4 regions of the Scandinavium sp. UTDF21-P1B genome follow, and region 1 is predicted to be linked to each of the others. Evidence: predicted binding sites of a transcription regulator. Region 1 holds the regulator's gene; each other region holds the start of a gene.

Evidence for each region. Region 1 encodes LexA, which represses DNA repair genes until DNA is damaged. Its sites were predicted from a motif close to TNCTGTATGTACATACAGNA; they were not measured.
Region 2: a site for LexA is predicted at 4,601-4,620, ahead of AB1287_RS13845 (metal-dependent hydrolase). Genes of this name have one in related genera too.
Region 3: a site for LexA is predicted at 5,367-5,386, ahead of rmuC (DNA recombination protein RmuC). Genes of this name have one in related genera too.
Region 4: a site for LexA is predicted at 3,892-3,911, ahead of sulA (SOS-induced cell division inhibitor SulA). Genes of this name have one in related genera too.

The regions. Positions count from the first base shown of each region.
Region 1 is NZ_JBFLVD010000012.1:211,820-219,839, reverse strand. Features, by position in the region: gene uilS (UilS family quorum-quenching N-acyl-homoserine lactonase) at 1-569, shown strand, start outside; gene plsB (glycerol-3-phosphate 1-O-acyltransferase PlsB) at 661-3,078, opposite strand; gene AB1287_RS09415 (diacylglycerol kinase) at 3,208-3,576, shown strand; gene lexA (transcriptional repressor LexA) at 3,686-4,294, shown strand; gene dinF (MATE family efflux transporter DinF) at 4,380-5,699, shown strand; gene AB1287_RS09400 (CsbD family protein) at 5,846-6,055, shown strand; gene zur (zinc uptake transcriptional repressor Zur) at 6,130-6,651, opposite strand; gene AB1287_RS09390 (cupin domain-containing protein) at 6,764-7,252, shown strand; gene traF (conjugal transfer protein TraF) at 7,430-8,020, shown strand, end outside.
Region 2 is NZ_JBFLVD010000015.1:327,106-335,125, forward strand. Features, by position in the region: gene AB1287_RS13805 (hypothetical protein) at 1-43, opposite strand, end outside; gene ompW (outer membrane protein OmpW) at 364-1,014, opposite strand; partial or broken gene AB1287_RS13815 (hypothetical protein) at 1,239-1,376, shown strand; gene AB1287_RS13820 (YciC family protein) at 1,360-2,103, shown strand; gene AB1287_RS13825 (septation protein A) at 2,156-2,695, shown strand; gene yciA (acyl-CoA thioester hydrolase YciA) at 2,692-3,090, shown strand; gene AB1287_RS13835 (YniB family protein) at 3,172-3,708, opposite strand; gene hxpB (hexitol phosphatase HxpB) at 3,846-4,514, shown strand; gene AB1287_RS13845 (metal-dependent hydrolase) at 4,635-5,225, shown strand; gene AB1287_RS13850 (L-cystine transporter) at 5,357-6,748, shown strand; gene dpiA (two-component response regulator DpiA) at 6,802-7,488, opposite strand; gene dpiB (sensor histidine kinase DpiB) at 7,457-8,020, opposite strand, start outside.
Region 3 is NZ_JBFLVD010000019.1:15,015-23,034, reverse strand. Features, by position in the region: gene AB1287_RS16710 (carboxylate/amino acid/amine transporter) at 1-150, shown strand, start outside; gene metR (HTH-type transcriptional regulator MetR) at 38-991, opposite strand; gene metE (5-methyltetrahydropteroyltriglutamate--homocysteine S-methyltransferase) at 1,109-3,370, shown strand; gene AB1287_RS16695 (dienelactone hydrolase family protein) at 3,469-4,275, opposite strand; gene udp (uridine phosphorylase) at 4,530-5,291, shown strand; gene rmuC (DNA recombination protein RmuC) at 5,430-6,881, shown strand; gene ubiE (bifunctional demethylmenaquinone methyltransferase/2-methoxy-6-polyprenyl-1,4-benzoquinol methylase UbiE) at 6,949-7,704, shown strand; gene ubiJ (ubiquinone biosynthesis protein UbiJ) at 7,717-8,020, shown strand, end outside.
Region 4 is NZ_JBFLVD010000011.1:201,307-209,326, reverse strand. Features, by position in the region: gene helD (DNA helicase IV) at 1-382, opposite strand, end outside; gene AB1287_RS07480 (YccF domain-containing protein) at 507-953, shown strand; gene yccS (YccS family putative transporter) at 971-3,106, shown strand; gene AB1287_RS07470 (TfoX/Sxy family DNA transformation protein) at 3,087-3,716, opposite strand; gene sulA (SOS-induced cell division inhibitor SulA) at 3,933-4,433, shown strand; gene ompA (porin OmpA) at 4,788-5,840, shown strand; gene matP (macrodomain Ter protein MatP) at 5,976-6,428, opposite strand; gene AB1287_RS07450 (AAA family ATPase) at 6,613-8,020, shown strand, end outside.

The DNA of each region.
Region 1 (8,020 bases):
CACAGCGCGTAGGGCTGTGGGGAACATCGTTCGGCGGTTGCCATGTGTTTGCGGCGGCGGCGGCGGACAGTGCCATTCGCTGCGTCGTCAGCCAGCTGGCTTTCGCTGATGGCGAACAGATTGTCACCGGCAAAATGAGCCCGGATGAGAAGGTGGGTTTTGTGGCAACGCTGCAAAAAATGGCGGATAAACAGCAGGCAACCGGAAAAGAGATGTTTGTCGGCGTAACCCGGGTGTTGGGCGATGACGAGTCGAAGGCTTTCTTTGAAGAGAATAAAGCGCGCTTCCCGGCAATGGATATCAAAATTCCTTTCCTGACCGTGCGTGAAACGCTTAACTATAAGCCTGCGCAGTACGCAGCTCGCACGACCTGCCCGACGCTGGTGGTGACTGCAGGCAAAGATACCGTCAATCCACCGGAGCAGGGACGCGCGCTGTTCGAAGCCACAGGTGCCGTCGAGAAAAAGCTGCATGAGCAGGCGGATGCCCGCCATTACGACATGTATAGCGGTCAGAACTTCGATCAGGTTATCGGTGTTCAGCTCTCCTGGTTCCGCCAGCACCTTTAATCGGGCATAAAAAACTGCACCTTAATCCGCCGGATAACTAGCCTTTGGGGTGCAGTTTACTTTCCACTTTTTCCGCGTTGCTTATGCGACGTTAATCCTGCGATGCGCTCTCAATCGTCAGACGCACGTCTGAAGTGATGAGCTCTGCCAGCATCTGGTAGATTTTCATTGTTTCAGCAGGTTCGGCATCGCCGGTGTCGCTGATGTAGCCTTCGTCGCGCAACGTCAGCACCAGGGTGCTGAACACGGCTTTGTCGAAGAACTCCGGTGCGTTAATGCCGTGCAGAACCGACAGGCGCTGTGCCATTGTGCGGCTCTCTTTTTCCAGCGTGCTTCGGTTGATGGACGGGTTAGCGCTCAGCAGCCAGAAGGTGATGGCATAGCGCTGCAGCGTTTCACGCGCACCGGCCGCCAGCAGCTGTAGCGTACGGGAGTGCGATGGGTTCACGCGCACCTGATCGTTCTCAACCGTCACCAGTTCCTGACGCTGCATCTCCGCCAGCAGCAGATCAATCACGCCCGCCAGCTCGGCTTTCTCCCAGCGCAGGAACAGCTCGGCTTTCAGCATCGGATACAGCGCTTCAACGTACTGCACCATCGCTTCACGTGAGATGTTGCGATGCTGGGTGACAATCGCCGCCAGCAGCGACGGGATCATCAGCATGTGCGTGATGTTGTTGCGATAGTAGGTCATCAGCACTGCCTGCTCGCGCGGCAGAATGATGATGTCGCCGATGGTGTCTTTCTCGACTTCGAACTTGTTCATCTGCAGCGCATGATCGATCAATGCGCTGGCGGTGACCGCGGGCACCGTGGAATCCGGGGAATACGGCACGTTGCGCATCAGCTGCAGGTAGCATTCGAGCTGTTCGGTCAGCTGTTCACGCGTCAGGGAGCGCTGACGTGAGGCCAGCAGCGCAGTACAGCACAGGTTCATGGCGTTCGCCGCGCCTGCGTTGTTAATGCGGACCATCAGGTCTTCGGCGATGTTGTTTACCGTCGGCGTCAGCCAGGCCGGGCGAATGGCCTCGATAGGGTCGATAGACTCACGCCACTCTGGTACGTGCTGGTTGAGGTAGGTCATCAGCGGCAGAGGTTCGCCGAAGTTGACGTAGCCCTGACCGAGATTGCGCAGCTTGCTCAGGCCTTTCAGCATCTGCGGCAGGCTCTCTTTCTCTTTTGTCGCACCGCGCAGCTCTTTGGCGTAGGTGCCCACTTCCATCACGTGCTCATAGCCGATGTAAATTGGCACCAGCGTGATTGGGCGTGTGCCGCCGCGCAGCATTGCCTGAATGGTCATCGACAGGGTGCCGGTTTTCGGATCGAGCAGGCGGCCCGTGCGGGAACGACCGCCTTCCACAAAGTATTCTACAGAGTAGCCGCGGCTGAACAGCTCGCCGAGGTATTCGCGGAACACGGTGGAATAGAGCTTGTTGCCCTTAAAGGTGCGGCGAATAAAGAACGCGCCCAGGCGACGGAAAATCGGCCCGGCGGGCCAGAAGTTCAGGTTAATGCCTGCGGCGATGTGCGGCGGCACCAGCCCCTGGTGATAGAGCACGTAGGAGAGCTGCAGGTAGTCCATATGGCTGCGATGGCAGGGCACATAGACGATTTCATGGCCGTCGTGCGCGAGCTGGCGCACGCGCTCGGCATTATGAACGTTAATCCCCTGATACAGCCGGTTCCAGGTGAAGCCGAGCACGCGGTCCGTCAGACGAATCATTTCATAGGAGAAGTTCGCCGCAATCTCTTCCATCAGCGCGATGGCGTTCTGCTGCGCTTTCTCATGGGAGATTTTCTTACTGCGCGCTTCATCTTCCACGGCGCGGGCAATCGCTTTGGATGCCAGCAGCTTGTTGAACAGATCCTGACGTGCAGGCAGACGCGGGCCTACGGCGGCAAGGCGCTGACGTGCAAAGTGGGTACGCGCTACGCGAGCCAGTTTCTGCGCGATAATTTTATCGGTGCCGTGTTCAGTAGCCATGCGGCGCAGCGATACGGAAGGGGAGAAGCGCACGAAGCTGTCGCGACCAAGCCATGTCACCGCGAAGAACTTCTGGAAGCCGTTCATCATGCGCAGCGGTGGGTTGGTGTCGCCTTTTTCGCGGCCCGGAGAGCGGCCAAACATCACCGATACGGGCACCATCTGCACGTCGAGGTCCGGATTGCTGCGATGCAGATCCAGATAGTTGTGGAACAGCTTGATGGATTCTTCTTTTGGCGTGTAATAGGTGAACGCGCGCGGCCCGCCGTGAATGAACACGTAGCGCGGCAGCACGGTACCGTCGATTTCCAGCGGCTCCAGCGGATCCGGGAGATCGTGCGCCAGACACTGGGCGCGTAAGGTCAACAGATCTGCCTTCGAGTTATACGGCAGAACGTACATAATAGGGCGCGAAGTATCGAGTCCCAGTTCCTGAGCAGGTTCTGCCGGAATGGACTTACTTTTTACCAGTACGCTTAATGGTAAATTCAGTAATTTATAGTAAATTCGTGGCCAGCCAGACATAAACGATGTAAAGCCTCTGGTTAATCATGCAAATGCGCCGCAAGGATAACAGAAAGTGCACAGAATATCTGTTCTGCTACGCCCGGCGCGCAGTGACATTGACGCTAAATAATGTAAAAGGTTCTTTTGATGGCTAATGATACCACCGGGCTCACCCGAATCGTCAAAGCAGCAGGCTACTCCTGGAAAGGATTCCGTGCCGCGTGGCAAAACGAAGCTGCGTTCCGTCAGGAAGGCAGCGTCGCCATCATCGCGGTCATTCTCGCCTGCTGGCTGGATGTGGATGCCATCACCCGCGTTTTGCTGATTGGCTCTGTCCTTCTGGTGATGATAGTGGAAATTTTAAACAGTGCGATTGAAGCGGTCGTGGACCGTATCGGCACCGAACGTCACGAGCTGTCCGGTCGGGCAAAAGACATGGGATCCGCCGCCGTACTGCTGGCTATTTTTATTGCGGTTATCACCTGGGCAACGCTGCTGTGGTCACATTTCCGATAACGCCCGCAGAATGAGGCAAATGTCTGGTTTTTTGTGCGTTTAGCGGTTCCAAAATCGCCATCAACTGTATATACTCACAGCATAACTGTATATACACCCAGGGGGCGGAATGAAAGCGTTAACGACCAGGCAGCAAGAGGTGTTCGATCTCATTCGGGATCACATCAGCCAGACGGGCATGCCACCGACGCGTGCGGAAATCGCGCAGCGCCTGGGGTTCAAGTCCCCTAACGCGGCTGAAGAGCATCTGAAAGCGCTGGCGCGTAAAGGCGTGATCGAGATTGTCTCCGGCGCATCTCGCGGAATTCGTTTGCTTGTTGAAGAAGAATCGGGCATCCCGCTGATCGGGCGCGTGGCGGCAGGCGAGCCGCTGCTGGCACAGCAGCATATCGAAGGGCATTACCAGGTCGATCCGTCCATGTTCAAACCAAGCGCCGATTTCCTCCTGCGCGTCAGCGGCATGTCCATGCGCGATATCGGCATTCTGGATGGCGACCTGCTGGCGGTGCATAAAACCCAGGATGTGCGTAACGGCCAGGTGGTTGTGGCGCGCATCGACGATGAAGTGACGGTGAAGCGTCTGAAAAAGCAGGGCAGCACTGTTGAACTCCTGCCTGAAAACAGCGAGTTCTCCCCGATTGTGGTGAATCTGCGCGAACAGAACTTCTCCATCGAGGGGCTGGCCGTTGGCGTGATCCGTAACGGCGAGTGGCTGTAACCTTCCTGCGGGCCTGCTAATCTTCTTCTAAGCGGCGCTACTCTGGCGCCGCTTCTGTTTCTGAACTTATTTGCACAGGTTTCTCATGTCGTTCTTCACCGCTGCCGACAAAGCATTGTGGCGCCTTGCGCTGCCGATGATTTTCTCCAATATCACCGTACCGCTGCTTGGGCTGGTGGACACGGCGGTGATCGGCCATCTCGACAGCCCCGTTTACCTCGGCGGCGTAGCGGTCGGCTCCATGGCGACCAGCTTCCTGTTCATGCTGCTGCTGTTCCTGCGTATGAGTACCACTGGCCTGACGGCTCAGGCCTATGGCGCGAAAGACCCCGTTCGTCTGGCGCGCGCGCTGGTGCAGCCGCTGCTGCTGGCTCTCGGGGCCGGGCTCGCTATCGTATTGCTTCGTACTCCGCTTATCGATCTGGCGCTGCACATTGTCGGCGGTAGCGATGCGGTACTCGAACAGGCCCGACGCTTCCTGTCTATCCGCTGGCTGAGTGCGCCCGCCTCACTGGCAAACCTGGTGCTGCTGGGCTGGCTGCTCGGCGTTCAGTATGCGCGTGCGCCGGTGATTTTGCTGGTCGTCGGCAACGCGCTGAATATTGTGCTCGACCTGTGGCTGGTGATGGGGCTGCACATGAACGTGCAGGGCGCGGCGCTGGCAACGGTGTGCGCCGAATATGCTACGTTCTTCATTGGCCTGCTGATGGTGCGGCGCGTACTGCATTTGCGTGGGATCTCACTGGCACTGCTAAAAGACGCCTGGCGCGGCAACATTCGCCGCCTGCTGGCGCTGAATCGCGACATCATGCTGCGCTCGCTGCTGCTACAGCTCTGCTTTGGTGGGTTAACGGTATTCGGGGCGCGGCTGGGCAGCGATATCGTGGCGGTTAATGCCGTCCTGATGACTATGCTGACGTTTACCGCCTACGCGCTGGATGGCTTTGCGTATGCGGTAGAGGCGCATTCCGGGCAGGCATATGGTGCAAGAGATGGCAGCCAGCTGCTGCACGTCTGGCGTGCGGCCTGTCGACAATCCGGGCTGGTGGCGCTGGCCTTTGCGCTGATTTACGCCGTCCTGGGCGAGCATATCGTTGCTATGCTGACCTCTATTTCCGCCCTGCGCGATCTGGCCGATCGCTATGTTATCTGGCAGGTGATTTTGCCGGTGATTGGCGTGTGGTGTTATCTGCTGGACGGCATGTTTATCGGCGCCACGCGCGGGGCGGAAATGCGTAACAGTATGGCGGTGGCGGCAGCCGGATTTGCCCTGACGCTGCTGACCGTGCCCGTTTTGGGTAACCACGGACTGTGGCTGGCGCTGGCGGTATTCCTCGGATTGCGCGGTCTGTCACTGGCGTGGATATGGCGGCGTCACTGGCAACACGGTACCTGGTTTTCGTAGTGATTTCGTTTCGCCTGATGGTTAAAGATTCTGAATAATTCCAGAAGGGCGAAATCCTTACCTATACTGAATCTCACGTCCAGCAGAAACAGGCATTACGGACGATGTTACTTCACCCTGCACCACCGAACGATGAGGAAAGGATCATGAATAAAGACGAAATCGGCGGTAACTGGAAACAGTTCAAAGGTAAAATGAAAGAGCAATGGGGTAAACTGACCGACGACGACTGGCAAGTTGTTGAAGGGAAGCGCGACCAGCTGGTCGGGAAAATTCAGGAACGCTACGGCTACCAGAAAGATCAGGCCGAGAAAGAGGTCAAAGACTGGGAAACCCGTAACGATTACCGCTGGTAATCGACAGCACTACCCGTGCGTATACGGAAGTACAACCCTCAGGGCGGCTTAAGGCCGCCCGCGCTTTTTGGGCCTTACTTCTGGCCCGGCTTTCTTTTAATCTGAATGGTATGGTCATGACCGCAGCAGTCCTGCTTGCGGCAGGCTTCTACTTCTACGCAGTCAGAGCACAGCCCATGCGCTTCAATCACGTTATGGCGCAGCGCAAATCCCATCTTTGCTGCCAGCGTATGCATAATATCCTCGACCCCGTCAGCCGCTTCTTCTTTCACCACGCCACAGCGATCGCAAATGAACATTGCAGAAGAGTGTGATGGATTATCAAACAAATGGCACAGTACGTAGCTGTTGGTCGACTCCACCTTGTGCACAAAGCCTTGCTCAAGCAGGAATTCCAGCGCCCGATAGACGGTAGGCGGTTTTGCCTGCGGTTCACTGACTTTCAGTAAGTCCAGCAGATCGTATGCGCTGATTGCGCCCTGTTGCAGGGTCATCAGGCGTAAAACTTCGAGGCGTTGAGGGGTCAGACGAACGCCACGTTGTGCGCACAGCCTTTCGGCCTGTACGAGCATGTCTTGTGGAGTGATCTTATCCATAGGCGCCTCGGGTCGGGTGTAAAGTAAACGCCTACTTTATCATGTTATGACCGAAACGCCGATATCCTGCCGGGTATGCTATACCTGACGCATAACCCTCTGAGGAACCCTTATGAAAAGACCAGACTGTATTCGTCACTGGCGTGAACTTGAAGAGCCGGATAATTCGACCTATCCCGATAGCGATGAACGCTTTTCCATTGGCGCACCGCTTGCCCGAAAGCTGGGATTAAGGCATATCGGTATTCACCATGAACGTATTCCGCCGGGCAGACGTACATCTTATCCCCATGCTGAAAGCGATGAAGAAGAATTTATTTATGTGATTGAGGGCCGCCCGCAGGCGTGGATTAACGGCTATTTGTGGCAATTAGAGCCGGGCGACTGCGTCGGTTTTCCCGCCGGAACCGGCGTTTGTCACACGTTCATTAATAACAGTGAGGATGAGGTAAATCTGATTGTGGTGGGGGAGGCGAATAAGAAGCATAACCGTATTTACTACCCATTAAATCAGGAGTATGCCGCCACGCGGCAGGACCGCTGGGTTGATCATCCACCGCAGTTTTTCGGCCCTCACAACGGCAGGCCCTCGCGGAAATAGCATTCTCTTCTATAAATAGTGAGGGGCTCCACCTATTCCAACCCCGATAACGGTGCTCCTCTTAACTTAAATCGGCCAATAAGGCGCCTTTTACATCGTTATTCACAGCAATAGCTCGGCCCTTTTCAGCGCATAACTGGAACGGAAAAAACTTCATCTGCAAATAACGAGAATACTGTGAATAAAATATTTAAATATTCGGTGGTGTCTGCGGCAGTTTCACTTTTTATGGCAAATCAGGCGGTGGCCGCCAATACCTGGTCAGAGGCAAGAAACGATGCGATGGGGGGAACCGGCGTAGCATCGGCCAATTACGGCAGCGCGGTGCTGATTAACCCCGCGCTGCTGGCAAAATCAAAACCGGATGATGATGTCTCCGTCGTAATTCCATCCGTAGGCGCTCAGATTACCGACAAAGACAACCTGCGCGATCGGATTGATGATATCAGCAACGATATCGATCATTACGAAGATGTGATTGATAGCCTGACCCCGTCGGGGATCCTGCAGGATCCCGCCGGTACGTTAAACCAGTTCCAGGGCGCAGCGGGCGATTTGGCCGGACAGCTTGAAGATCTGCGCGGCAAAACCGCTCGGGCAAATGCGGGAGCAGGGATTGCGGTCAGCGTACCGACATCCGCCGTTTCGCTGGCCTTCGTCACTAAAGCCTATGCGCATGCTCGCGTCAGCTCCAATATCGATCAGAGTGATATCGACTACCTGCACAATATTCAGAACTCAGATGCGTTTGCCGCAGGTCAGGCCGCC
Region 2 (8,020 bases), on a different contig from region 1:
AATCACCAATCAGTTTATCGATTTCATTGAGTTTTTTGCTCATGGAACCTCCTGTTCCGTTCGCTGATATGCCCCCTGAGGGTAGCAGGCAAAACTTACAGAAACGTAAAGCGCAGGCAAATCAGACGATCCGCTGAGCAATAATGAATACGGGAAAGACAGCGAAGCAAAAAACGACGACGGCGTTGTCGACGTCGGGAAAATTATCGATTGAGGTCCGTGTTCGGGCGGCCTGGTTTAGGCAGCGCGCAAAATGACGCGAGAGAATAGAGATGCGTAACTATATGAAATTTAATAATAAATTCAGGATAGCGTGTTTATCGTTTATAAAGAGTGACCGCAAAGCGGCCACTCATCTCGTTATCAGAAGCGATAACCCGCGGAGAACATAAACACCCAGGGATCGATACGGACTTTGTCGTTATAGCTCTGCGCCGGGAGAACCGAACCATCGGACTTGTAGCGCGCTTTGGTGTCGATATCCATGTACCACACGGAGGCGTTGAGCAGCCAGTCGCGGTTAATGAGATAATCCACGCCCACCTGCCCGGCAACGCCCCAGGAATCCTTCAGGCTCAGATCGGAAAGACCTGCATCTTTACCGTTGTCGTTGAATTTCTCATCAAAAAAGGTGGTGTAGTTAACCCCAACCCCAACATAAGGGCGGAATTTGCTGGTAGCCTCACCGAAGTACCACTGCGCCATTAACGTTGGCGGAAGCTGGTGTACCGTGGCGATATCGCCGGTCGCACCGGTGCCAATTTTATGGCGGAACGGCGTTGCTGCCAGCAGTTCAACACCGAGATTATCGGTCGCCATGTAGGTAAAGGTCAGCCCGAGCTGTGTGTTATTGCTGACGTTAAAGCCATTGAGGCTCCCGAGGGTACCGTTCGCGCCTTCCGTTGGTCTGACGGTGGCCGTACCTGCACGAATAAAGAACTCACCCGCTTCATGCGCCCAGGCTCCGCCAGAAAGACTGCCTAAAACCAGCGCTGCCACTGCTAACTTTTTCATATCCACTCCTTCGTTATGGTTTTATAAGCGCGATGAATATACCCACAAAAGAGTAAAAACGATCCAACTCAGATCACATTCAATCCTGAGATTTAACATTCATTGATCTGGATTAATTTTTCGTAGCAATTGCATTAAGGGAAAAGCATATCCATATCAATTTTCTGTCTTTTCTTCGTGACAAAATAAGCAGCGCACGCGGTACTCACCCAATCCTGACCTTTTACGGCTTACCGCCTCTTTACAAAGATATGCTTTTCCATACAGGTGTTGATGCTGCCACTTTGACGTCGGGTGAGTTACAATTGCCGGCTTATTCATACCAGCCAGACTCAAGGAGAGTGCATGTCTATCACGGCTAAGTCGGTTTACCGTGACACGGGTAATTTTTTTCGCAATCAGTTCGTTACGATACTGCTGATTGCGTTGTTGTGTGCGTTTATCACGGTGGTGCTTGGCCATGCGTTCTCACCGAGCGACGAGCAGCTCGCCGTTCTGAAAGAAGGCGATAATCTCGCGGGCAGCGCGGGTCTGTTTGAACTGGTGCAGAACATGACGCCAGAGCAGCAGCAAATCCTGCTGCGGGCATCGGCGGCGTCCACGTTTTCCGGACTGATTGGCAACGCCATTCTCGCGGGCGGCGTACTGCTGATGATTCAGATGATCTCTGCCGGGCAGCGCGTCAGCGCCCTGCGTGCGATCGGCGCCAGCGCGCCGGTCCTGCCGAAGCTGTTACTCCTCATCTTCATTACCACTTTCCTGGTACAGATGGGCGTAATGCTGGTGGTCGTTCCGGGCGTGCTGCTGGCCATCGTGCTGGCCTTTGCACCGATCATGCTGGTGCAGGACAAAATGGGGATATTTGCCTCAATGCGTAACAGTATGCGCCTGACGTGGAGCAATATGCGCCTCGTCGCCACCCCGGTGATGGCCTGGCTGCTGGCGAAAACAGCGCTGCTGATGTTCGCGCCGAACTTTGCCGTATTGACGCCAAACGTTGGCGCGGTGGTGGTGAACTGCATCAGCAATCTCATTTCCGCATTGTTGCTGATCTATTTATTCCGCCTGTATATGCTTATTCGTAACTGATCCCCTCAAGGCCCGGCATGCCCGGGCCCTTACTGAAATACGGAACCGATGTATGAAGCAGTTTCTGGATTTTTTACCGCTGGTGGTGTTCTTTGCTTTCTATAAGCTTTACGACATCTACGCAGCGACCACGGCGCTGATCGTTGCCACCGCCATCGTGCTGATTTACAGCTGGGTGCGCTATCGCAAAGTCGAGAAGATGGCGCTGATCACTTTTGTCATCGTTGCCGTGTTCGGCGGCCTGACGCTGTTCTTCCACAACGATGAATTTATCAAATGGAAAGTCACCGTCATTTACGGCCTGTTTGCCATCGCCCTGCTGGTCAGCCAGTGGGTGATGAAAAAGCCGCTGATCCAGCGCATGCTCGGCAAAGAGTTAACGCTGCCGCAGTTCGTGTGGTCTCGTCTCAACATCGCATGGGCGCTGTTCTTTATCCTGTGCGGGCTGGCAAACATCTATATTGCTTTCTGGCTGCCGCAGAACATCTGGGTCAACTTCAAAGTGTTTGGTTTAACCGCGCTGACCCTGATTTTCACGCTGCTGAGCGGCGTATACATCTACCGCCACATGCCGCAGGACGAGAGTAAATGAGTACGAGCAGTGATGCGCCAGTTGGCGATTTAGTTCTTCGCACGCTGGCTATGCCCGCTGACACTAATGCCAACGGCGATATTTTTGGCGGCTGGATCATGTCGCAGATGGACCTCGGCGGCGCAATCATGGCCAAAGAGATTGCCCAGGGCCGCGTTGTCACGGTTCGAGTGGACGGCATGACGTTTCTGCGGCCGGTCGCGGTGGGTGATGTGGTGTGCTGCTATGCCCGCTGCACCAAACGTGGCACAACGTCGATTACGGTAAACATTGAAGTCTGGGTGAAGAAAGTGGCGTCCGAACCTATCGGGCAGCGCTATAAAGCCACTGAAGCACTGTTTATCTATGTCGCGGTAGACAGCGAAGGCAAACCAAGACCTTTCCCTAAGCCGTAATCCCTTGCCGGGTGGCGGCTTTCGCCTGACCCGGCCTGCGAATCAAGCAGGCCGGGTAAGCACAGCGCCATCAGGTACGCTTCAAAGAAAGCCCAACAGCTTAAAGAAGAAATACCCCGCCACAATCACGATCGCGGGCAGCACGTACAGCGGGAATATCTGCAAAAAGATAGTGTGGTGCGGCACCACAATTTTCGCGTCAATTTGCTCTTTGGTTAATCCTTCGGGCCCTTTCGCATGCTCCAGAATCAGCTGATCCTGCACGCCCTCACGCAGAAACTTCGCCTGGCGGCCCATTCGCGCCCCGGAAGCCTGTAACGCCATGCCAATAAACACCAGCGCAAAGATAATCCAGAAGCCGATATTCAGGCTGTGGTGGAAATCCGGCAGCGGTGAGTTGAACCAGAACACGTTCAGGAACGGCGTATTGAAACGGATCATTTCAATCATCACGTGGGCGAAATCCAGCAGCACTGCGTCAATACCTGGCTGCTTTTCACTGTGTTCAAACATAAATTTGAACAGTGAGATAAGTGTTGAAATCACCGCCGGGATGAAAATAACCCAGCCCAGAATGCGTTTTAGTATGGCAATGCGTCCAGCTTGTTGATACGTCATGGATTCCCCTTGTTCAGACGCGCTGATGTTTCGCTGTAAGTCTACCCTGAGTTACCCCTTTTCGCCTGCGTTTTAACAGCGATATGATGTAGGATGAAGCCCCTGGCGCTGGCCTATTACCTTACAGGAGTTGCATTATGACAGCCTCGCGACAAATTGTTGCCGCTATCTTTGATATGGACGGATTGCTGATTGACTCTGAGCCGCTGTGGGATCGCGCTGAGCTGGGCGTTTTAGCTGAAATCGGCGTCGACATCAGCCGCCGTAGCGAACTGCCGGATACCCTTGGCCTGCGTATCGATATGGTCGTCGAACTGTGGTTCGCCCATCACCCCTGGAGCGGCCCGAGCCGCGCGGAAGTGACCGACCTGATAATCAACCGCGCCATTTCCCTGGTTGAAGCAGAACGCCCGCTGCTGCCAGGCGTACGTGAAGCCATTGCGCTGTGCAAGGCTCAGGGGCTGAAAGTGGGTCTGGCTTCGGCCTCTCCGCTGCATATGCTGGAAAAAGTGCTGGCGATGTTCGATCTGCGCGATCAATTTGACGCCCTTGCCTCGGCGGAAAAGCTGCCCTACAGCAAACCGCATCCGCAGGTGTATCTCGACTGCGCGCAGAAGCTTGGCGTATCTCCGCTTAACTGCGTGGCGCTGGAAGACTCTGTTAATGGCATGATCGCCAGTAAGGCTGCACGGATGCGCTCCATCGTTGTGCCCGAACATGCGAATTTTGCCGACCCGCGCTATGTGTTGGCGGAGGCAAAACTGTCCTCTCTCGAACAACTCACCTCCGCGCATCTTCTTGGCTGAATCCTCTCCTGCACAACCCGGCTGAACGTCGGGTTGTGACAAAGAGTTACACCGTCACCTCTTCCACCTACTGTATAAAAACCCTATACTGTATGAATTGACAGTTTTACGGGTGTTATCATGACGGCGGAAGGTCACCTGCTCTTTTCAATTGCCTGTGCGGTGTTTGCCAAAAATGCCGAGCTGACCCCGGTTCTGGCACAGGGTGACTGGTGGCATATTGTGCCCGCCGCGGTACTCACCTGCCTGCTGCCGGACATCGATCACCCCAGGTCCTTCCTTGGTCAGCGGCTAAGCTGGATAGCCAAACCCATAGCGCGAATGTGTGGCCATCGTGGCTTTACCCATAGCCTTCTGGCGGTGTTCGGCGGCCTGACGCTGTTTTATCTCAAAGTTCCGGAAAGCTGGATTGTTCCTGCCGATGCTATTCAGGGAATGGTGCTCGGCTACCTGAGTCATATCCTTGCGGACATGCTCACGCCTGCGGGCGTGCCGCTGCTGTGGCCCTGCCGCTGGCGGTTTCGTCTGCCCATCCTCGCACCACGCAAAGGCAATCAGCTGGAGCGCGTGCTCTGCATGGTCCTGTTCGTTTATGCCGTCTGGATGCCGCAGTCGGTCACCGATAACAGCGCCGTACGCTGGTCATCTGGCCTTATCAGTTCGCTCCAGTGGCGCTTCGATCGCTTTATAAATCAGCAAAGCGGCCACTAAACCGGCAATCATGGCTGTTTTGGCATAACCCATTCCATTTGGATATAAGATGCGCATCACACTTCTGCTACTCTTTGCGGCATTACAGTCGGCCTGATTCTGGGCCGTATAACGACATCAGGAGAACGGGGATGAATTTTCCACTTATAGCGAACGTTGTGGTGTTCGCGGTATTACTTTTTGCTCTGGCACAGACACGACACAAAAACTGGAGCCTGGCTAAAAAAGTACTGGTCGGCCTGGCAATGGGCGTGGTCTTTGGCCTGGCGCTGCAGCTGGTTTACGGTGCGGACAGCGCAGTACTGAAAGACTCAATTCAGTGGTTCAACATTGTAGGTAACGGCTACGTCCAGCTGTTGCAGATGATCGTTATGCCGCTGGTATTCGCCTCTATCCTTAGCGCGGTGGCACGTCTGCATAACGCGTCCCAGCTGGGTAAAATCAGCTTCCTGACCATCGGCACCCTGCTGTTCACCACGCTGATTTCTGCGCTGGTCGGCGTGCTGGTGACCAACCTCTTCGGCCTGAGCGCTGAAGGTCTGGTGCAGGGCACTGCGGAAACCGCGCGCCTGAACGCCATCCAGAGCACCTACGTCGGTAAAGTGGCTGACCTGAGCGTACCGCAGCTGCTGCTCTCCTTCGTGCCGAAAAATCCGTTTGCAGACCTGACCGGTGCGAGCCCGACTTCAATCATCAGCATCGTGATTTTCGCCGCCTTCCTCGGCGTGGCCGCGCTGAAGCTGCTGAAAGACGATGAAGCAAAAGGCAAACGCGTTCTGACCGCCATCGATACCCTGCAAAGCTGGGTGATGAAGCTGGTGCGTCTGGTGATGCAACTGACCCCTTATGGCGTACTGGCGCTGATGACCAAAGTCGTTGCGGGTTCTAACCTGCAGGACATCATTAAGCTTGGCGGTTTCGTGGTGGCATCCTATCTGGGCCTGGCGATCATGTTTGTGGTTCACGGCCTGCTGCTGGGTGCGAACGGCGTTAACCCGTTGAAATACTTCCGTAAAGTATGGCCTGTGCTGACCTTCGCGTTCACCAGCCGTTCCAGCGCCGCGTCTATTCCGCTGAACATCGAAGCGCAAACTCGCCGTCTGGGCGTGCCGGAATCTATCGCCAGCTTCTCCGCGTCCTTCGGTGCGACCATCGGCCAGAACGGCTGTGCGGGCCTGTACCCGGCTATGCTGGCGGTGATGGTTGCCCCAACCGTCGGGATTAACCCACTGGATCCGCTGTGGATTGCGACTCTGGTTGGCATCGTAACCGTCAGCTCCGCCGGCGTGGCGGGCGTGGGCGGCGGCGCAACCTTCGCTGCGCTGATCGTGCTGCCTGCGATGGGCCTGCCGGTAACGCTGGTTGCCCTGCTGATCTCCATTGAACCGCTGATCGACATGGGCCGTACTGCCCTGAACGTCAACGGCTCCATGACCGCCGGTACTCTCACCAGCCAGTGGCTGCGTCAGACCGACAAAGCGGTAATGGCAAGCGAAGATGAAGTAGAGCTGGCGCACCGCTAAGCCCACTTCTTCCAAAAAAACGGTGAGCCAGACACGTTCTGCTCACCGTTTTTTTATGTCTCCGTGCCCCGGTAGCTGCGCTGCGGCCGACCAACCTTGCCGTAGACAATCTCAGCCCGAATCTGCTGCTGGCCTGCGGCATACTCCAGATAGCGCCTTGCCGTCGTCCGGCTTAGCTTAAGCGTCTGAGCAACCGTTTCTGCGGTGTGGCTGGTCTCACGGTCGGCAAACAGCGCGAGGACCTTCTCAAGCGTCAGGCCATCGATGCCAACCGGGAGCTCAGCCCTGGGCTCACCGCGTGCGTAAGCGTTAAACATCTGGTCAATCTGACGCTGGCTGGCGCTGGCGGTGTGTGCCAGCATCTGCATCCTCTGCTGATAGCGTACCAGCGTCTGATGAAGCCGCTCGTACGAAACCGGCTTCACCAGATAATCAAAGACTCCGCCGCGCACCGCTTCGGAGACGGTATCCATATCGCTCGCTGCGGTAGTAAAAATCACGCCGCATGACGTATGGGCCTCGATCAGCTCATGCAGTAAGGTGATACCCTTCCCGTCCGGCAGGTAGTTATCAAGCAGAATCAGCGAAGGATGCAGCCGGGCGATCATGGCACGCGCCTGAGCCAGATTTCCTGCCAGCCACACTTGACTGCATTCGGGATACTGTTGAATAAATTCTGCATGCATTTCGGCCAGCGCCGTTTCATCTTCAACAATCAAAATCGTCAGAGGTTGTGCCATCATTGCATTTCACTTTCGGTATAAAAACGGAAAACAGAGCGCCAGTGGGATCGTTATCTTCAAGCGTAATAACGCCGCCGCAACGCTCCACATAGCCAGAAATCAAATACAAGCCGAGGCCGTGTTCACCGGCATCTTTCTCCCGGGTGCTCACGCCCTGGCTAAAAATGGCGTGACGCAGCTCATCCGGAACGCCGCAGCCGTGGTCACTCACTTCAATCACTACCTCCGGGCCCTCATCGCTGAGATACAGCTCGACAGTTTTATCGCCCTTCGGGTTGTGGAGGCTTGCTTCGAATGCGTTATCCAGCAGGTTGCCGACGATGGCGGAAAACTCGGTGCTGTCCAGCCCTGGCGGTAACTGACGGAGCTGGCTGCCTTCCACAATATGCAGATTAAGCCCCAGCTCGTGCGCACGTTGTACCTTGCCGAACAGTAACCCGGCGACCTGGCGATCGCAGAAGGCGCTGCGCAGGCGGTCTATCAGCGCCTGCTGGGCCTGGGATTCCCCCTTCACCATCTCCAGCACACG
Region 3 (8,020 bases), on a different contig from region 1:
GCCATCTGGCAACAGCAGCCGCACTGGCCGAGCTTTATCACAGGGGCGCTGGTGATTGTGGCTTCACTGTGGGTCCATCGCCATTGGGTCGCTCCGCGTTCCGCACAAACGGCAGATGATCGCAGGCGTGGTTCCGCGCTGAGCGAATAAACGCTTCCGTTACCGGCTGGCGCTGCTCGCCGTCGCGCACCGCAGCATACAGCCGGCTCCACAGACCTTCGCCCAGGGTTTTGGTGACCACCAGACCCTGGCGCTCAAAACTTTCCACCACCCAGTGCGGCAGAGCCGCAATGCCCATCCGCGCCGCTACCATCTGAATCAGCAGCAGCGTGTTATCGACGCTCTTCAGCGACGGGCTGACGCCTGCTGGTTGCAGAAAGTGCCGCCAGATATCAAGCCGTTGGCGCTGCACCGGGTAGATCAGCAGCGTTTCGCTGGCGATATCTTCCGGCGTAATACGGGTTCGTGACGCCAGCGGGTGCTCCGGGGCCAGCACAAGACGCACTTCATAATCGAACATCGACGAATAGTGCAGGCCACTGCGCGGCAGGATGTCGGAGGTCAGCACAACATCCAGCTCGCCCTGCTGAAGGGCTGGCTGTGGGTCGAACGTCACGCCGGATTTGAAATCCATCTCCACCTGCGGCCAGGCTGCGCGGAAGTTCTCCAGCGCGGGCGTCAGCCACTGAATGCAGCTGTGGCACTCAATGGCGATACGCAGAGTCGTTTGCTGCGGTTCATTGCAGGCCTGTAAAGCACGGCCGATTTGCGGCAATACCTGATTCGCCAACTGCAAAAGGATCTCGCCCTGCGGCGTAAAGCGCAGCGGCTGGCTTTTACGTACGAACAGCCGGAAGCCAAGGCGCTGTTCCAGATCGCTGAACTGGTGTGAAAGCGCCGACTGCGTCTGGTGCAGCATTGCCGCTGCTGCCGCAAGCGAGCCGCTGTTCCGCAACGCCTGCAGCGTTTTCAGGTGTTTAATCTCGATCATGAAAGTCCTTCACTTCGGCATGAAAATGTTGCGCTTGAGGAATATACAGTAACCGCCAATTATGGATGTGTAAACATCTGGACGTCCAAATAACAAATTTCCTCAAGGGGCAACGACATGACTATCAAAAACCATACCCTCGGATTTCCTCGCGTTGGTCTGCGCCGCGAGCTGAAAAAAGCTCAGGAAAGCTACTGGGCAGGCAACATTTCCCGTGAAGAGCTGCTGAACACCGGGCGTGAGCTGCGCACCCGTCACTGGCAACAGCAGAAAGACGCCGGTGTGGATTTACTGCCGGTGGGCGATTTCGCCTGGTACGACCATGTTCTGACCACCAGCCTGCTACTGGGCAACGTGCCGGCTCGTCATCAGAACAAAGACGGCTCAGTGGATATCGACACTCTGTTCCGCATCGGTCGCGGTCGTGCGCCAACCGGCGAACCAGCCGCAGCCGCTGAAATGACTAAGTGGTTTAACACCAACTATCACTATATGGTGCCGGAATTCACCAAAGGTCAGGAATTCAAACTGACGTGGACACAGCTGCTGGATGAAGTGGACGAAGCGCTGGCGCTCGGCCACAAGGTGAAGCCTGTGCTGCTTGGCCCGGTGACGTATCTGTGGCTGGGTAAAGTGAAAGGTGAACAGTTTGACCGCCTGAGCCTCCTGAAAGATATTCTCCCGGTTTACCAGCAGGTGCTGGCGGAGCTGGCAAAACGCGGCGTGGAATGGGTGCAAATCGACGAGCCAATCCTGGTGCTGGAACTCCCGCGCCCATGGCTCGACGCCTTCCAGCCTGCGTATGACGCATTGCAGGGCAAAACAAAACAGCTGCTGACGACCTATTTCGAAGGCGTGACGCCAAATCTGGACACCATCACCGCGCTGCCGGTGCAGGGCCTGCATGTCGATCTGGTGCATGGTAAAGATGACGTGTCTGAGCTGCACAAGCGTCTGCCTGCTGACTGGCTGCTCTCTGCGGGCCTGGTAAACGGCCGTAACGTCTGGCGTGCCGATCTGACGGAGAAATATACGCAAATTAAGGACATCGTCGGCAAACGCGATCTGTGGGTGGCTTCTTCTTGTTCTTTGCTGCATAGCCCGATCGATCTCAGCGTGGAAACCCGCCTGGATGCAGAAGTGAAGAGCTGGTTTGCCTTTGCCCTGCAAAAATGCGAAGAGCTGGCCCTGCTGCGAGATGCGCTGAACAGTGGTGATACTAAAGCCATCACAGAATGGAGCGCGCCGATTCAGGCTCGCCGTCACTCCACCCGCGTGCATAATGCGGCGGTAGAGCAGCGTCTGGCGGCGATCACCGCAAAAGACAGCCAGCGCGAAAATGCGTACGAAGTCCGTGCTGAAGCGCAGCGCGCACGTTTCAGGCTGCCAGCCTGGCCGACAACGACTATCGGCTCTTTCCCGCAGACCACTGAGATTCGCGGCCTGCGCCTGGACTTCAAAAAAGGCGCGCTGGATGCCAATAACTATCGCACCGGGATCGCTGAACATATCAAACAGGCGATTGCCGAGCAGGAACGCTTAGGTCTGGACGTGCTGGTGCACGGTGAAGCAGAGCGTAACGACATGGTGGAATACTTTGGCGAACACCTCGACGGCTTCGTCTTTACCCAAAACGGCTGGGTGCAGAGCTACGGCTCCCGCTGCGTGAAGCCGCCTGTGGTGATCGGCGACATCAGCCGCCCTGAAGCCATCACCGTTGAATGGGCGAAGTATGCGCAGTCTCTGACTGACAAACCGGTTAAAGGCATGCTGACGGGCCCGGTAACCATTCTCTGCTGGTCCTTCCCGCGCGAAGACGTGAGCCGTGAAACTATCGCTAAGCAGATCGCGCTGGCGCTGCGTGACGAAGTGGCGGATCTGGAAGCCGCAGGTATCGGCATTATTCAGATTGACGAACCGGCCCTGCGCGAAGGCCTGCCGCTTAAGCACAGCGACTGGGCGGCGTATCTGCAATGGGGCGTGGAAGCTTTCCGCATCAACGCCGCCGTGGCGAAAGACGAAACGCAAATCCATACACACATGTGCTACTGCGAATTCAACGACATTATGGATTCTATCGCGGCGCTGGATGCGGACGTGATCACTATTGAAACCTCACGCTCTGATATGGAACTGCTTGAATCGTTTGAAGAGTTTGACTACCCGAACGAAATTGGGCCGGGCGTGTACGACATTCACTCCCCGAACGTGCCAAGCGTGGAATGGATTGAAGCGTTGCTGAAGAAAGCCGCTCAGCGTATTCCGGCCGAACGCCTGTGGGTGAACCCGGACTGCGGTCTGAAAACGCGCGGCTGGCCTGAAACCCGCGCTGCACTGGCGAACATGGTGCAGGCGGCGCAGAATTTGCGTCACGCGTAGTGGAGATGAATTGCCGGGCGACGCCATTGCTTGCCCGGCCTACAAGGACGTTGAAATCATCCCAGGCCCGGTAAGGCGTAACCGCCACCGGGCTTTTTTTACGCTTTTTTATCGCCGTACTGGCTGAACCACGCCAGCATACGCTGCCAGCCATCTTTGGCGGATTCTTCATGGTAGCTCGGGCGATAATCTGCATTAAACGCGTGCCCGGCATCCGGGTAGACGACGATCTCGGCTTTCGCATTGGCGGCCCGCAGCGCCTGGCGCATGGTCTCCACGCTCTCAAGTGAAATACCCGTGTCCTGCCCGCCATACAGGCCAAGCACCGGGGCGGTGAGGTCAGTGGCGACATCAACCGGATGCTTGGGGGAATTCAGGGACTTTTCGCCCACCAGTTTGCCGTACCAGGCCACCGCAGCCTTCAGTTGCGGGTTGTGGGCGGCATAGAGCCAGGCAATTCGCCCGCCCCAGCAGAAGCCGGTGATCAGCAGGCGATTGGCGTCACCGCCGTTGCGTGAAGCCCAACTGGCGACGTGATCTAAATCGGACAGCACCTGCGCATCCGGCACCTTCGTTACCAGCTCGCTGAACAGGGTAGGGATATCGGCGTAATCGTTCGGGTCGCCCTGACGGAAGTAGAGCTCAGGTGCAATCGCCAGATAGCCTTCGTTCGCCAGTCGGCGGCAGACGTCGCGAATGTGTTCATGCACGCCAAAAATCTCCTGCACCACAATGACCACCGGCAGCGGGCCGCCGGTATTTTTGGGGCGGGCGTGATAAGCAGGCATGTTCTCGCCGCGGGAAGGAATAGAGGTTTCTCCCGCGACGATAGCATCGTCAGGCGTGTGAACGATGGTCGAGGCGTGAGGGGCCGCAGCAGGTGCAAAGCCAGTTTTTTCAGTCATGGCATTCTCCGTACCAATAATTAGCGCAGTGGTAAATATAGTCCGCAGGTTGACGATTCACAGTGCCAGAAAACGGCTATCTTATGTGCAGTGCTCATCGTTATCGCTTGTTAATGTGATGTAAATCACTTTTATAAAGAAAATCAATGCAAACATTTTCATCCATAGTGATGGGTGTCACTAAAATGTGCCTGAAGCTTCGGTAAAGTGCGTTTTTGCTTCTGCTGATAAACCGATCCAGAGAGGAGTTTTTTATGTCTAAGTCTGATGTTTTTCATCTCGGCCTCACCAAGAACGATTTACAAGGGGCAACGCTCGCGATCGTCCCGGGTGATCCGGAGCGTGTGGAAAAGATCGCCGCGCTGATGGATAAGCCGGTTAAGCTGGCATCGCACCGTGAATTCACCTCCTGGCGTGCAGAACTCGATGGTAAACCCGTTATCGTCTGCTCAACCGGTATCGGCGGCCCGTCCACCTCTATCGCGGTGGAAGAACTGGCTCAGCTTGGTATCCGCACGTTCCTGCGCGTGGGTACCACTGGCGCCATTCAGCCAAACATCAACGTTGGTGATGTGCTGGTGACGACCGCATCCGTTCGCCTTGATGGCGCAAGCCTGCATTTTGCGCCGATGGAATACCCGGCGGTGGCTGACTTTGCCTGTACTACCGCGCTGGTCGAAGCGGCGAAATCCGTTGGCGCAACCACCCATATCGGCGTGACCGCTTCTTCCGACACCTTCTATCCGGGTCAGGAGCGTTACGACACCTTCTCTGGTCGCGTAGTCAGCCGTTACAAAGGCTCCATGGAAGAGTGGCAGTCGATGGGCGTGATGAACTACGAGATGGAGTCCGCCACTCTGCTGACCATGTGCTCCAGCCAGGGCCTGCGCGCCGGGATGGTTGCGGGCGTTATCGTCAACCGCACCCAGCAAGAAATCCCTAATGCGGAAACGATGAAGAAAACGGAAAGCCACGCGGTCAAAATCGTGGTCGAAGCGGCCCGTCGTCTGCTGTAGTTTTCCTCTCTTCGATAAAAGGCCGACGCGTTCGGCCTTTCTTTTTGCGTATTGCCTCGCAGGAAAGACCTTTCCAACTGGACGTTTATACAGCACAATTCTATGTTGTGCCGGTAAGTCGTTGACGCAGGGGGAGCGGTGGACATTTCAATCATCATTAGCGCAGTGGTAGCACTGCTTGTCGGGGGCGTGTTTGGCTGGTTAGCCACAAAATCCCATGCGGACAGGCAGCGGGCCGATTTCCTTGAAGATCGCCACGAGCTGGAAATGGAGCTCAGCGCGGCCAGACAACAGCTGGCTCAGCATGCCCACTGGCGCGACGAGTGTGAATTGCTGAACAACGAGCTGCGCAGCCTGCGGGATATCAATGCCTCGCTGGAAGCCGATCTGCGTGAGGTGACTACCCGTCTTGAATCCACTCAGCAGCATGCCGAAGACAAAATCCGCCAGATGGTCAACAGCGAACAGCGCCTGAGCGAGCAGTTTGAAAACCTCGCTAACCGTATTTTTGAGCACAGCAATCGCCGAGTGGATGAGCAAAATCGCCAAAGTCTGCACGGCTTGCTGACGCCGCTGCGTGAACAGCTTGATGGTTTCCGCCGCCAGGTCCAGGACAGCTTTGGTAAAGAGGCGCAGGAGCGCCATACGCTGGCCCATGAAATTCGTAATCTTCAGCAGCTGAACGCGCAGATGGCGCAGGAAGCCGTCAACCTCACTAAGGCGCTGAAAGGCGACAATAAAACCCAGGGGAACTGGGGCGAAGTCGTGCTGACTCGCGTGCTTGAAGCGTCCGGACTGAGGGAAGGGTACGAATACCAGACTCAGGTCAGCATCGAAACCGAAGCTCGTGCACGTATGCAGCCCGACGTCATTGTGCGCCTGCCGCAGGGTAAAGACGTGGTCATCGACGCGAAAATGACCCTGGTCGCCTACGAACGCTATTTTAACGCCGAAGATGAATACTCCCGTGAGTCGGCGCTTCAGGAGCATATCGCGTCTCTTCGCAACCATATTCGCCTGCTGGGGCGTAAAGACTATCAGCAGCTGCCGGGGCTGCGTTCGCTCGACTACGTGCTGATGTTTATTCCGGTTGAGCCCGCTTTTCTGCTGGCAATTGACAGGCAGCCGGAGCTCATTACTGAAGCGCTGAAGAACAACATCATGCTGGTCAGCCCCACCACGCTGCTGGTGGCGCTGCGCACCATAGCTAACCTTTGGCGCTACGAGCATCAGAGTCGTAACGCGCAGCAAATTGCCGACCGTGCAAGCCGCCTGTACGACAAAATGCGCCTGTTCGTGGACGATATGTCCGCCATTGGCCAGGGGCTCGATAAAGCGCAGGATAACTATCGTCAGGCGATGAAAAAGCTCGCTTCAGGGCGTGGAAATCTGCTGGCGCAGGCCGAATCGTTCCGCGATTTGGGCGTGGAGGTGAAGCGTGAGATTAATCCGGAACTGGTTGAACAAGCTACTGCTGAAGAGGCTGCTTTTGACGCTGAGCGTAAGGCGCTAAATGATAGCGAAGAGAATTTATTCGCGCCGGACGCGCCGCCTGATGATGCGTCTGTACGGGTGTCGCGGCACGGTTGAGGCGTAGGGGAAATGCGCTCAATCTGTTACACTCCGGGGAATCTTTTCTTCAAAGGCAGGCATTGAGATGGTTGAGGATTCACAGGAAACGACGCACTTTGGCTTCCAGACGGTTGCCAAATCGCAGAAAGAGGACATGGTGGCACATGTATTCCATTCTGTTGCCGCTAAATATGATGTCATGAACGACCTGATGTCGTTCGGGATCCATCGCTTGTGGAAGCGCTTCACCATCGACTGCAGCGGCGTGCGCCGTGGGCAAAAAGTGCTGGATCTGGCAGGCGGTACGGGCGACCTGACGGCAAAATTCTCACGCCTCGTCGGTGAAACCGGAAACGTGGTGCTGGCAGACATTAACGCCTCCATGCTCAAGATGGGCCGTGAAAAGCTGCGCAACATTGGCGTGATTGGCAATGTGGAATACGTTCAGGCCAACGCTGAAGCACTGCCGTTCCCCGATAACACCTTTGATTGCATCACCATCTCTTTTGGCCTGCGTAACGTCACTGATAAAGATAAAGCGCTGCGTTCCATGTATCGCGTGCTGAAACCAGGCGGACGCCTGCTGGTGCTGGAATTCTCCAAACCCATTATCGAGCCGCTGAGTAAAGCCTACGATGCCTACTCCTTCCACGTGCTGCCGAAAGTCGGCGAAGTGGTGGCAAAAGATGGCGAAAGCTATCGCTATCTGGCGGAATCTATCCGCATGCATCCGGATCAGGAAACCCTGAAAGCGATGATGCAGGACGCTGGTTTTGACAACGTCGATTACTACAATCTGACGGCCGGTATCGTCGCCCTGCATCGCGGCTATAAGTTCTGACAGGAGTCCGCCATGCCTTTTCAACCGTTGGTCACCGCAGGCATTGAGGGTGCGCTCAACACGTTTCTGTGGCGCGAACGCGCGCTGCAGCCGGCCCGGCAGCGTTTGCTGGGCAAAGTGTTGCGTATTGAGCTTAAAGAGTTCACCTCTCCGCTGGTGTTGGCATTCAGCGCGCAGCAGATTGACGTGTTGAGCGCCTGGGAAGGCGAGGCGGACTGTACCGTCAGCACCCGCCTCGGCGTGCTGCCGCAGTTGCGTAATCGCCAGCAGCTGACAACTCTGATTCGCTCGGGCGATCTTGAAGTCCAGGGCGATC
Region 4 (8,020 bases), on a different contig from region 1:
CCTGCGCCACTGCCTCGCGAGTGAGCCATTTACCCTGAGCATCAGAGTTGGCAATGAGCGTCAGCTGCCGCGAAAGTACTTCAGCGGCGATAGCGCTCATCTCATCACTCCACTGCTGCCAGCGGGTTTGCAGATGATGGTGAAAACGCTGCGTGTCTGCCCATTCAGTGCCGTGCAGGCGCACGACCTTGTTTTCAGGCAGAACAAACTCCAGCTCGCCCCAGACCAGACCTCGTTTACAGTGGATCGCCGTCAGCTGATTGAAGGGGATCAGGTACTCATGGCGGTCCCCGGAAACCTTTACGCCCGCATTAAGGAGTTCAACCCTGTCATAAGGGTGCTGCGCCATTCGCTTGCCGAGGGCGGTTGCTTTTAGTTCCATGTCTTGCCAAATCCCGGATTTAGACTTATCTCTGACAGTGTAACTGCCAGATTCCAGGTGCTCCAGCGCTAAAAAACGTTACAATCGTCAGGTCTTTCTTTTCACAGGACTGAACAGAGGTCATATGCGCACCGTTCTGAATATTTTGAATTTTGTGTTGGGTGGGTTCGCCACCACGTTAGGCTGGCTGCTTGCGACGGTTGTCAGCATCATACTGGTTATCACTTTGCCGCTGACCCGCTCCTGCTGGGAAATCACTAAGCTGTCGCTGCTGCCATTTGGCAACGAAGCCGTACATGTTGATGAACTGAACCCGAATGATAAAAGCAACCTGCTGAATACTGGCGGTACCGTGCTGAATATTCTTTGGTTCGTTCTGTTCGGCTGGTGGCTATGCCTGACGCATATCGTGGCCGGTATTGCGCAGTGCATCACCATCATCGGCATTCCCGTGGGGATCGCCAACTTCAAGATTGCCGCCATCGCTCTTTGGCCCGTTGGCCGTCGCGTGGTGTCTGTTGAGACCGCTCGTGCAGCACGTGAAGCCAACGCGCGCCGCCGATTCCAGTGACCAGGGCCCGTCATCGCATGCTGAGCCCTTTATTACGTCGTTACACCTGGAACAGCGCCTGGCTGTATAACGCCCGCATTTTTATTGCCCTGTGCGGCACAGTAGCCCTGCCATGGTGGCTCGGTGAGGTGAAGCTTACCATCCCGTTAACGCTTGGCGTGGTCGCTGCCGCCCTGGCCGATCTGGATGACAGGTTGGCCGGGCGACTGCGCAATCTGGTGATTACGCTTATCTGTTTCTTTATTGCATCCGCTTCCGTTGAACTGCTGTTTCCCTGGCCCTGGGCCTTTGCGCTGGGACTCACACTGTCGACCAGCGGGTTTATTTTGCTGGGCGGCCTTGGGCAGCGCTACGCCACAATCGCGTTTGGCGCTCTCCTGATAGCCATCTACACCATGCTCGGTGTGTCGCTTTACGAGCACTGGTATCAGCAGCCTTTACTGCTGATCGCGGGGGCCGTGTGGTACAACCTGCTGACGCTTACCGGCCATCTCATTTTTCCCATTCGCCCATTGCAGGATAACCTCGCCCGCAGTTATGAACAGCTGGCTCACTACCTGGAACTGAAATCCCGCCTCTTCGACCCGGACATTGAGCATGATGCTCAGGCACCTCTGGTGGAACTGGCTATGGCAAACGGACAGCTAGTCGCGACGCTGAATCAAACCAAAGCGTCGTTACTGACGCGTCTTCGTGGCGATCGTGGGCAGCGCGGCACCCGCCGCACGCTGCATTACTATTTTGTGGCCCAGGATATCCACGAACGCGCCAGCTCGTCGCACGTGCAGTATCAGCCCCTGCGCGACAGCTTCCGCTACAGCGATGTGATGTTTCGCTTCCAGCGCTTGCTTTCAATGCAGGCGCAGGCCTGCCAGCAGCTTTCCCGCTCGATTCTGTTGCGTACGCCCTACCAGCACGACTCCCGTTTCGAGCGCGCATTTGCGCACCTGGACGCCGCACTGGAACGTGTGAGCACGACTGGCGCGGCAAAAGAGCAAATGAACGCCCTTGGCTTCTTGCTGAATAATCTTCGGGCCATCGATGCCCAACTCGCCACGATCGAATCAGAACAGCAGATGGCGCTGCCTGAGAGTGAAACGGAAACTCAGCTGTCGGACGATCGTCTGCACGGGATGAGCGACGTCTGGCTACGCCTGAGTCGGAATTTGTCACCGGAGTCAGCCCTTTTTCGTCACGCGGTTCGCATGTCTCTGGTCCTCTGTGCGGGCTACGCATTTATCCAGTTTACCGGGCTGGATCACGGCTACTGGATCCTGCTTACAAGCCTGTTTGTGTGCCAGCCAAACTACAATGCCACGCGACACCGCCTCGCACTTCGCGTCATTGGTACATTAATTGGAGTGGCGATCGGTTTGCCAATCCTGATACTGGTGCCCTCCGTGGAAGGACAACTGTTGCTTATCGTGCTTACTGGCGTGCTCTTTTTCGCTTTCCGAAACGTTCAGTACGCACACGCCACAATGTTTATCACGCTGCTGGTTCTGCTGTGTTTCAACCTGCTTGGTGAGGGATTTGAAGTAGCGTTACCACGCATCATTGATACGCTTATCGGCTGTGGTATCGCCTGGGCTGCCGTCAGTTTTATCTGGCCTGACTGGAAGTTTCGTAATCTGCCGACGGTCATGGCAAGAGCGGTCGATGCCAACTGCCGCTATCTGGATGCGATCCTTGAGCAATATCATCAAGGACGGGACAACCGTCTGGCTTATCGAATTGCTCGTCGTGACGCACATAACAGAGATGCGGAGCTGGCTTCGGTGGTGTCCAACCTGTCAACGGAACCACGCGCTACGGCACAAATGCGCGAAACGGCCTTCCGCCTGCTCTGCCTGAACCACACCTTCACCAGCTATATTTCCGCGCTGGGGGCACATCGCGAAAAACTCAGTAACCCTGAAACGCTGCTGCTGCTTGATGATGCGGTCTGTTACGTTGACGATGCCTTCCACCATACTCCTTCTGATGAGCAGCGCGTTCAGGCTGCACTGACTGGGCTCATGGAACGGATACGCCATCTTGAGCCCGGTTCGGAGTCTAAAGAACCGCTGGTGCTGCAGCAAATTGGGCTGATGGTGAGCCTGTTGCCAGAATTTTGCCGGCTGCAGCAGCAGGTTACTCCTCCGTCAGCTTAGTTTTACTTTTATCCAGTAGCCTCTCCGCCAGTTCCTGGAGATGCTGACGGCGAAGCAAGGGGATTCGTGTTGCGTGAATCCCCTGAATCGCGCCTTCAAGGGCGAAGAGGACATTAATGCTGAGATCTTTACGAATGCGGCGAAGGCGCAGCCAGGCCGCTACTGCCCCTAAAGCCTGGAGCATCTCCAGGTCCTGGACTCCGGCCTCCGAGAGCAAAAGTTCCAGCTGAAAAGTAATGTTGGGTGAATTCTTAAGCCGCCGTGGATCGCCGCGTCGTATTTTTTCGCTTTGCGCTCCTTGCAGTGACATCTCTGACATCTTCAAAAGCAATGATCGATCCCGCCAGAGGACTTCGTCTACCAGATAATAGTTGAGAGAGACAGGTCGGCCTCGCTTGTTGAGGGTCAAAAGCCGTCTTGAATTCGTTGTGTAATACCCAGTGGTTTGCTCGCAAGCCCTGAGATAAAGCTCCCCGTTAGAAACCATCGCAAACACAGTATCATCGATTGAAAGACTGTATCCCCCGAAAAGCGCGCGATGGCGAATAGTGCCCAAAGAGGCAAAGTACTCTTTACACTGATGGATCCGTTTATATGAGACTTTTCCCATGATTCTTCCTGTAATCAGGTAGTTAGATGAATGAGTTATGCTAACGGATCCGTTAATAATGAAAATAAGGAACTTCATTTCAGGGGGCAAGCGGTTATTTTCTAAGCCAGGCACTTCTGTGCAATTTTGCGAGGCGCTTTCAGAAAATGAGGTTGATCTTTAGTCCTGCACGGCGTACTGTATATCCATACAGTAACCCACAGGGCGGGATTCACTATGTACACTTCAGGCTATGTAAATCGTAAATCACTGGCGCCGGCAACAGCAACCGTCGGTCAACCGCAGCATAGTACCACTGGGCTTATCAGCGAAGTGCTGTATCGTGAGGATCAACCGATGATGACTCAATTACTGCTGCTGCCACTTTTGCAACAGCTCGGCCAGCAAGATCGCTGGCAACTGTGGCTCACGCCGCAGCAAAAGTTGAGTCGTCAGTGGGTTCAGGCATCCGGTTTACCGCTATCAAAAGTGATGCAGGTTAGCCAAATGTTGCCAGGCGCGACGCTGGAGTCGATGATTCGTGCCCTTCGTACAGGAAACTACAGCGTGGTCATCGGCTGGGTTGCAGAAGAACTCAGTGAAGAAGATCAGCGTCTGCTCGCAAGCGCAGCGGAGGAAGGGAATGCGATGGGCTTTGTTATGCGTCCTGTCAGGGCGACCTCTCAGCCCACCAGACAGTTTTCTGGCCTGAAAATTCACTCAAACTTGTATCATTAAGTAAATTTAAGATTTTTCCTGGCATTTTTTTTACTCGATCGGTAACCCGCTCTTTCGTGCGGGTTATTTTACGAAAATGCTTGTCTGGTGCGGTTCTCAGCATTTTATCCCGAACAAAAAATCAACATAAATGTTAAATATTGTGTATACAACTCTTTTTTTTTCATATGCCTGACGGAGTTCACACTTGTAAGTTTTCAAGTACGTTGTAGACTTTACATCGCCAGGGGTGATCGGCTTAAGCCACAGATTATGGCGTACTTATGATTAGGTCCCGCCCCCGGTGAAGGATTTAACCGTGAACTTCTAAATGGATATTCATGGCGATTTTTGGATGATAACGAGGCGCAAAAAATGAAAAAGACAGCTATCGCGATTGCAGTGGCACTGGCTGGCTTCGCTACCGTAGCGCAGGCCGCACCGAAAGATAACACCTGGTATGCAGGTGGTAAACTGGGTTGGTCCCAGTTCCACGATACCGGCTGGTATAACAGCTCCCTGAACAACAACGGTCCAACCCACGAAAGTCAGCTTGGCGCTGGTGCTTTCGGTGGTTACCAGGTAAACCCGTATGTTGGTTTCGAAATGGGTTATGACTGGCTGGGCCGTATGCCTTACAAAGGCGACGTTACCAACGGTGCATTCAAAGCTCAGGGCGTTCAGCTGACTGCTAAACTGGGTTACCCGGTAACCGACGATCTGGACGTTTACACCCGTCTGGGCGGCATGGTTTGGCGCGCTGACTCCAGCAACAACGTTGCTGGTGACAACCACGACACTGGCGTATCCCCAGTATTCGCTGGCGGTGTTGAGTGGGCAATGACCCGTGACATCGCAACCCGTCTGGAATACCAGTGGGTTAACAACATCGGCGACGCAGGCACAGTAGGCGTTCGTCCAGACAACGGCATGCTGAGCGTTGGTGTTTCTTACCGTTTCGGTCAGAACGACGTTGCTCCAGTTGTTGCTCCTGCTCCGGCTCCAGCTCCAGAAGTACAGACCAAGCACTTCACTCTGAAGTCTGACGTTCTGTTCAACTTCAACAAGTCTACCCTGAAACCAGAAGGTCAGCAGGCACTGGATCAGCTGTACTCCCAGCTGAGCAACCTGGATCCTAAAGACGGTTCCGTAGTAGTTCTGGGCTTCACCGACCGTATCGGTTCTGACGCTTATAACCAGAAACTGTCTGAGCAGCGTGCACAGTCTGTTGTCGATTACCTGATTTCTAAAGGTATCCCGGCTAACAAGATCTCCCCACGTGGTATGGGCGAAGCTAACCCAGTCACCGGTAACACCTGTGACAACGTGAAAGCTCGCGCTGCACTGATCGACTGCCTGGCACCAGATCGTCGCGTAGAGATCGAAGTTAAAGGCGTTAAAGACGTAGTAACTCAGCCAGCGGCTTAAGTTTAACGTCTAATAAAAAACCCCGCGCTGCGGGGTTTTTTTGTTTTTTGTGCCTGTTTGTAACATTGACGAGCACGGTCCAGCAATCTCAAACCCTGTCTATTTTTGTTCGCTTAACTGCTGACCTGGTTTGCTCTACTCTTTCCCTAACAGGGCCTGCAAATCCTGCTTCAGCGTTGTCATCTTGCTGGCGTACTTCTCTTTATTTTCCGCATCCTCAATCAGCTGAACGATCGTCTCTGAGAGTGTTTTGCCCCGACGCTGTGCAAGACCGGCCAGACGCTGCCAGACAATAAATTCAAGGTCGATAGATTTCTTACGGGTGTGCTGATGCTCCGCGTTAAAATGGCGTTTACGCCTGGCCCGGATCGTCTGCTTCATGCGGTTAAACAGAGCGGGATTCATATGCTGCTCAATCCAGTCATTCACCTGAACCGGCTCATTTTCTATCGTCAACAGGGCTTCTACTGCGTCCTGCGCCGCACTGGCCTCGATGTAACGAGTGATAAGCTCACCTTCCCGGTGCTTCTTCACCAGGTACTTCCATTTCCAGCCGCTTTCAAGATTTTCCAGTTGTTGATATTTCATTGCGATCCCAATGTGACCGTGTAACTCATTTCAGGATAACAGGTTTTTGCTGATGTGCTGAGAAGAAATCATCCTCAACGCGGGAGGCTAAGCACCCGATGAAACTGGCCTGTGAATCCCCGTGTGCGGACTGGCACCTTGAGGTATAATCCTCCGCTTTACATCTGACTAAAAAACAGCGACTTTGACGATTACAAAACTTTCACGGCGCGATGTGGCCCCGGACCTCGAGGCTTATCAGACGCTGTTTGCCCAGCCTGATTTGGCAACCGAAACCGATTCCTTACCCGGCGAACTGCAGGCCCGACTGCATTACGCGCTGGACCAGTTCCTCTATCCTCAGGCTATTTCCGACTTTCTGCTGGTTAAAGCCCCGGAAGAGCCGGAATATCTTGAACTTCTCGCCGAAGCCACACGCGAGCTGCGGAGTCGCTCCCCTGAGCTCAGCGGTGTTCAATATGAAGTAAACGGCAGCTCCGTGACGCTGACGCCCGCCACATCGCCTGAAGATAATTTTGCCAGCCATGGTCCGATTATTCAGGCCGACTGGGTTGAAGCCGAGCAGCTGTTTGGCTGCGTGCGCCAGTTTAACGGAAACATCACCCTGCAGCCCGGGCTTGTGCACCAGGCCAACGGCGGCGTGCTTGTCCTGTCACTTCGCAGCCTGCTTTCACAGCCACTGCTGTGGATGCGCCTGAAGAACATTGTTACCCACAAACGTTTTGACTGGCTGGCCTTTGATGATTCACGCCCCCTGCCCGTCTCAATTCCTTCCATGCCGCTTTCGCTCAAAGTGATGCTGGTCGGCGAGCGTGAGTCGCTGGCGGATTTTCAGGAGATGGAGCCGGAGCTGTGCGAAAAATCCATCTACAGTGAATATGAAGACACGCTGCAGGTAGTCGACGAAGAGACGCAAAAATTGTGGTGTCAGTGGGTCTGGCACATTGCCCGCGGCCTGAATTTACCTGGCCCTGACGCCAGAGCCTGGCCGCTGTTGATCCAGGAAGGCGCCCGTTATACAGGTGACCAGCAAACACTGCCGCTCTCTCCACTGTGGATTGGTCGCCAGCTTCGTGAGGCTGCGGCCTTCTGTGAAGGTGACCGCTTTAACGCAGAACAGCTGACGACAATGCTCAATCAGCGTCAATGGCGTGAAGGCTATCTCGCCGAGCGTATGCAGGACGAAATCCTGCTCGACCAGATTCTGATTGAAACCGAAGGCGAACAGATCGGCCAGATCAACGCGCTCTCCGTGATTGAATTCCCAGGACATCCACGCGCATTCGGGGAGCCGTCACGTATCAGCTGCGTAGTGCACGTGGGTGACGGCGAGTTCACGGATATCGAACGTAAAGCTGAGCTTGGCGGCAACATACACGCCAAAGGCATGATGATCATGCAAGCATTTTTGATGTCTGAGCTGGGCCTCGATCAGCAAATCCCCTTCTCAGCGTCGCTGACGTTTGAGCAGTCCTACAGCGAAGTGGATGGTGACAGCGCCTCAATGGCGGAATTATGTGCCCTGATAAGCGCGCTGGCTAACGTGCCGGTTAGTCAGAGCCTGGCGATTACCGGCTCCGTAGATCAGTTCG